One region of the Chryseobacterium subflavum genome, then DNA from elsewhere that is predicted to be linked to it. Evidence: riboswitches for the same ligand, from Rfam matches in the RefSeq annotation. Region 1 holds a riboswitch; the other holds the start of a gene.

The links. A riboswitch is a leader RNA that binds a small molecule or an ion and turns the genes downstream of it on or off. The one in region 1 is predicted to bind cobalamin.
Region 2: another riboswitch for cobalamin. It lies ahead of AC0INN_RS14210 (acyl-CoA thioesterase); the one in region 1 lies ahead of AC0INN_RS14725 (TonB-dependent receptor plug domain-containing protein).

The regions. Positions count from the first base shown of each region.
Region 1 is NZ_JBVTMR010000003.1:273,885-277,098, reverse strand. Features, by position in the region: gene AC0INN_RS14730 (DUF5074 domain-containing protein) at 1-260, opposite strand, end outside; gene AC0INN_RS14725 (TonB-dependent receptor plug domain-containing protein) at 272-2,119, opposite strand; cobalamin riboswitch at 2,153-2,328, opposite strand; gene AC0INN_RS14720 (cytidine deaminase) at 2,434-2,916, opposite strand; gene namA (NADPH dehydrogenase NamA) at 3,024-3,214, shown strand, end outside.
Region 2 is NZ_JBVTMR010000003.1:148,169-151,382, forward strand. Features, by position in the region: gene AC0INN_RS14200 (endonuclease MutS2) at 1-306, shown strand, start outside; gene AC0INN_RS14205 (hypothetical protein) at 543-1,343, shown strand; cobalamin riboswitch at 1,399-1,576, shown strand; gene AC0INN_RS14210 (acyl-CoA thioesterase) at 1,690-2,073, shown strand; gene AC0INN_RS14215 (HD domain-containing protein) at 2,110-2,700, opposite strand; gene AC0INN_RS14220 (FG-GAP repeat protein) at 2,706-3,214, opposite strand, start outside.

The DNA of each region.
Region 1 (3,214 bases):
TTGAATGCCATAGCTTGTAAAACATCACCCAATTGGTTTCCATTATTATTTTTGGAAAAGATGCTGTTTTGACTAAAAGTTAAGTCTCTTGAAACGAAAGTTACTTCTGCATTTGGCTTTCCGAAATTTCCTTCGTTCGAAATTAAATATCCGTTTTCATAAGTTACTACAGGCAAAGTATTATCGCTATCAGTACTACAGGAAATATTGAAAAGTAGTACTACAGCAAATAAAAGTTGTAAAAGTCTAGTTATTTTCATGTTATTTTTTATTAAAAATTTATCGTTGCGGAAATACTGTAATTACGTTTTGGCATCGGATAATAAGACACCGTTTCATAAACAGTATTGGTTAAATTATTGATTTTAAAACCTAAGACATATTTTTTTAAGATCGTTGCTGATACACCCGTGTTCATGACGAAATAAGAATCTATAGCATCTTCTCTTTTTTCATCTGTTGTAGTGTATGTAAGACCATTAAAAACTCCCTGAACATAAAGTTTTAGGAAAGAATACTGATAATCAAAATTTCCAAAAACCTTATGGAGAGGGACATACATCATTTGCTTTTTAGTTTCCTGATTGATGGATTTTGCAAGTGTATATCCTATATTAAATCTAAAATGGTGTTCTTTAAGCTGTTTATCAAAAGTAATCTGTGATTCTAAACCATAAGACTTCACTTTATTGATATTAACTGGGGACCAATATCCGTAAGCTGTCGGCAACCACACTATATTATCCGATATATAAAGATAATACGGACTTAATGCAAGTTTAATATTACCCCATTTAAACTCATGGTCCATATCCATCTGGTAAGACCTTTCCGGTTTTAGGTTTGGATTTCCTCCGGGATTCCAATACAGATCATTGAATGTTGGAAATCTGAAATTTCTGGATACATTTACTCCAAGATTATACCATTGTACCGGACTCCATTTTCCCGAGAATGAGTAAAGCAATGGCGAACTTATATTCTCTACAAAATCCTTTTTAACACCAGCTTCAAAACGCAGATCTTTCGTCGGAAAATATCGTATTAACCCCGCTAAAGAGCCTACATTTCTACTTACATTACCAATTCCTTCAGTTTTTACACCTTGGAGATCAGGCTGATACCCCTCACCTTTGTTTACCTGGAATTCGGTGATGATGTTGACATTAAGTTCAGGTACGATGAAATAATTAAAATCATTTTTAAAGATATAATTTTTCCCTGTTGAACCACTGGTCTTCGGAGCATTGTAATTGCCAAAATATTGGAAATTTTCTTCTGTGTAAGCAGCTTTTAAGCTATTTGAAAATTTATTTTTAGTAATATCCCAGGAAAGTAAGCTTCTGGTGCTTTGTGTCTCGTATTTTGTACGGTTGCCATTCTCTACAAAAATCGGATAATTCTGTGTCGAGTCAAAAAACTGACTTTGCCATGAGATCGTCTGATGTCTCGCAATTTTATAGGAGATTCCAACATTAAAGGTACTGTTAAAGTATTTGCCGTTTCTATTAATATAGTTTTTTTCTTCGACTTTATAATCATTCTGACTGATCGAATGATTTCCTGAGACTTTAAAACTCAGCTTTTCATTGCTGTAGGAGGCCGTTCCGAAATTATTAAAAGTACCAAATGATCCACCCTCAGAATACAGGGAGGCTTTAAAACTTTTATTGAAACCCAGATTATTATTGAGATGTATACTCCCGCCGATTGCACCACTCCCGTATATTACACTTCCGCCACCGGCTTTCACTCCGATCTCATCATATCCGAAAAGAGGAATATTATTAATGTCTCCCTGACCAAGAAATATCGAATTGATATTGATTCCATTCCAAACAAAGGCTGTCTGTGGAGCAGAGGTTCCTCTGAACGAAGGCGAAGAAACTGCACCTCGTCCGTTTTCCTTGATATAAATACTGGATTGGAAACGTAAAAGTTCTGAAAGATTCGTGGAATTCTTTTCAGCATCCTGAGGAGTAATTGGAGTAACCTTATGAAAAAGTTTTACCTTGTTCATCTGGTTGTCAAAAATATAAACGGTATCGATTGCTTTCTCTTGTCCCAGACAAAGAAAATAAGCAGATAACGATAAAAGCAGTACTAAGGTTTTTTTCATACTATTTTACTTTTCCACCGAAAGCAATATATTTTTGATATTATCATTTTGGCAGGTCTCCTGACTTTCGCATTTCTATACCTTCCCGTTTTCACAGTGGTTTCTTATAGAAATTTTAATTGCGATCTACAGTTGCGGGGACAGTCTGGGATTTTCACCCAATTCCCTATTATTTCAATAGCTTGAAAACCAAAATTTTTGCAAAGATAAGTTTTTAAAAAGAAATCTCAGTCGTATCTGTTAATTTGTAATCAAAACAATGGTCTGCAGAAAAAATAACGATTCCCAGAACCTCAGAATTGAGAGTTTCACGATTACAAGAACGTCGAGTCAAAGTAAAATGGCAATAGATCTTTAATCGAATTTACCTTAACGATTTCGTCATTCATACTGGAAAAATAAAGATCAATATTTTCTTTTTGTTTTGTTTCGTATTCAATAAGACTTTGTCTGCAGGCGCCACACGGGGGAATCGGTGGTGTTTTTTCAGAAGATTCTTTAGGGCCTCCTACGATAAAAATCTTTTTGATCTTTTCCTCAGGGAAATTTGCACCTATCCAGAATAGAGCTGTTCTTTCAGCACAAAGTCCGGATGGAAAAGCTGCATTTTCCTGATTGTTACCGGAAAATATTTCTCCGTTTTCAAGTAATACGGAGCACCCGACCAAAAATTGGGAATAAGGGGCATAAGCATTTTCGCGGGCTTGTTTTGCTCTTTCGAAAAGTTTTTTTTCTATATCGTTCAGTTCAGAGCTATTTTTAAAATATTCGTAGCCGATCTGTATATCTTTTTTCATATATTTATTGGAGCCTAAAAAGGGGAGGTAAAATTAGTTCTTTTTAATCACGTGGGCAACCCGGGATTATTTCCTCTTCATTAGTAAAATTCAAAAATTAATAGACAATGTTATATACTCCGATACAATTCAGAAATATTAAACTCTCTAACCGATGGGTTATGTCACCTATGTGTATGTATTCAAGTGAAAACGGAATGGCTAATGACTTTCATTTCGTACATTACGGAAGCAGATCACAAGGTGGTACCGGACTGATAATGATTGAAGCAACGGGTGTTGAACCCCGGGGAAGGAT
Region 2 (3,214 bases), 130 kb from region 1:
GAACAGGAAAAATTCAGAAAAATAGGTGCTGATAAAGATGAAACCAAACGTCTTCAGATTGTAAAAAGAAAGATCACCCAGCAGCTGAAAAAAGAAGAGGTTATTGAAAAAATCGCAGAAACCAACGAAAAAATAGAGGAAAAACGCAAAACCGATCGTGAGATCTGGATGAAAGTGGGACAACGGGTGCGTATTACAGGAAGTACCAGTGTCGGCACGATTGAAAAAATTTCAAGAAATAAAGTGATTGTCAATTATGGAACCTTTAAAACAACCATTGATGCCGATGAGCTTGAAAGAATTTAAAAATTGATTTAATAATAAATGAGAGTGCTTTTAGCACTCTCTTATTCTTTACTCTTTACTCTTTACTCTTCCTTCTTCCCAAAAAATTTCGCCTTACCGAATTTCTATCCTCCTCCAACCTAACAGAATAAATTCCTTTTGTAAAACTTTCTTTAGCAAATAAAGAAGATTTAGGAAGCTATAATTATGTTCCGAAATGCTTTTAATTTATATATTTGAAGTATCAAAAATTTTTCATGATGATTTCCGTAAACAAAGCATTCTATTTATCTGCCTTCAGTTTATTTTCATTAGCCTTCCTAAAAGGGCAGCAAAAAATTCCTTTTGGAGTTGTAAAAGCAGAAGAAGGCTATGCCAATGTACGGGTGGCAAAGGATAATTACAGAAAAATTGTAGACAAAATCAGAATGCGTAAAGGGGATGTTTTTCTTTATGTAAAACCGGCTCCCGGAGAAACAGAATGGCTATGGATCAAATATCCCGATAAGCAGGATACTGAAAAGCCTTTTGTGAGATATGAAAATCTTGATAAGGAAGGTATGGTGAATAAAGACCGTGTAGCCTTTATTGATCAGTTGCCTCAATACACACCTTCCAAATCCAAAAACGGAAGATCCCTCATTTTCACAGATAATAACAACCCCAAAATACCTACCGCTCAAAGGAGTAAAGTAATCATCGATATTTATCCTTCTAATGCCAGCTACCGTAAACAGGAAAAAGATACGGATGGAACGATATTAACCATTGATAAAGTTAAACCCTGGGGAATAAGCAAAGAACTTCCGGAAGGGATGACCGAAATCAAATCGATCCGGGTACAGCAGGTGGGGCGTGGCTCTGTCTTTGTGAGAGAAGCCATCAAAAATATGTTCCAGCCTACTATGGATTTCAATAACATCAGTGTAGCTGCTATTGATAATGATAATATTTTCCTTTATATGGTGAACGGATCAGGTGAAAACAGGTATACCACACTCTGGACAATCAAACAGGGCCGGGTGGCTCATCAGATTATTTTTAAAAATCCGGAATAATTCACCTTACTTCTCTGTATTATCCTTATTTTTGCACCTGAAAAAGTCTTACCACTTATTCATCACAGGAATGGGTTCTGCCTAACGCAGATTAAAAGGGAATCGTGTGAAAATCACGAGCTGTCGCGCAACTGTAAGTAACAAAAGTCTTTATGTAGGATCCACTGTGCCATGCATGGGAAGGGATTAAAGATGTTACAAGTCAGGAGACCTGCCTTTTCTTTGAACAAGAAACTTTCGCGGCCTGAAGTTTATTGATCTGATGGATGTTTTCAGGAATATACTAATTCCTAGATTATTCTGTTTATTTCAATAATTTCATCCCGCTTTAATTTAATAATGAAATATGACTACAGAAGAAAGAATTCAAGCATCTGAAACCAGAATCTTTAAAGCGGTTTTCCCCAACACAACCAATCATTACGATACCCTTTTTGGTGGTACAGCGATGCAATTGATGGATGAAGTGGCATTTATTACCGCTACCCGCTTTGCAAGAAAACGAGTGGTAACTGTAAGCAGCGACAAAATTGATTTTAAAAAGCCTATTCCTGCAGGAACTATTGTAGAATTGATAGGAACAGTTTCCCATGTCGGGACTACCAGTATGAAGGTAAACGTAGAAATTTATACAGAACAGATGTATTCGTATGAAAGAGAAAGAGCTATTGTTGGAGATTTCACTTTCGTAGCTATAGACGAATTTAAAAAGCCTGTACAGATACTATAATCAGAAAAAAACGCAAGCCTTCGGCTTGCGTTTTATTTATCTTAAAACTTTTTCTGTTTCTAAACTTTTACTAAGTAAAAACTGGAATGCTTCTCCCATTTCATCAGAAGCCCGGCTGATGGCATTTTCCAGCATATTCCTGATCTGGCTTTCTGTTACCTTAGCTTCTGTCCAGCTTTTTCCTGAAGTATGCGAATTCAGGATAAACGGCATGATCCTGTCTATTGCACAGGCAAAAATAGCATCAGGGGTCTGTTCTTCTTCAAATTCCAGCCACAAATTAAAGAATTCCGAACGCAAAGGTTCATCAAGAATCCCGAAAATTTTCTGGGCAGACAATTTTTCTCTTTCAAATTTGCCCACCATGGCTTTTTCGTCAAATAAAAATGTATCTCCAGCTTCTATTTCTACCAGATCGTGGATAGAAAGCATCCGTATCACCCTTAACAGATCGATATCAGCCCTGTTTTTAGCATAGGGGAAAAGTACCTGTGCTAAAATAATGATCTGCCATGAGTGTTCAGCAGTATTTTCTCTTCTTGAATCATCGGCATTATAATTCCTTCTCTGTACATTTTTTAATGCATCTACAGCAAGAATAAAATCAATTTCCTTTTGTATTTTCATGTTTCCTATTCTTTATAATATTCTTTGATTGGATATCTCTTTGTTTTTATGATCCATTTATTTTTAATCTTTTCGCGTCGGGTTACTTTTACAGATTCATCATTCATGGCATCTTCTTCCAGTTCAAAGACCTTATCAAGTCCTTTTCCGGGCAGCACTCTGTATTCTGTGGTTAAATGCCAGCAACAACCGGATTTAGAAAATGTTATGAGTCTTTTCCTTTTTGGATCTGTCTGAAACATTCCCAGATTTTCGCGGGCAAGATCAGTTAATTCCTCACTGATCACGAATTGCTTTCTTGTCGTATTATAGACATATACGTCATAGGAAGGACCACCATAGCTGCTTTCATTACCATTTCGGATAGCAATATCTTCAAAACCGTCAAAGTTAAAATCTTTAAATATCAGCGGGCTCTGTTCATCATAAAGCTGAATAACATTAACACTAGGTTGTTGATCCTTACCAAGGTAAAAATAAAGATCATCAGAAGTGAACTCCTGTAAAGTCCGCG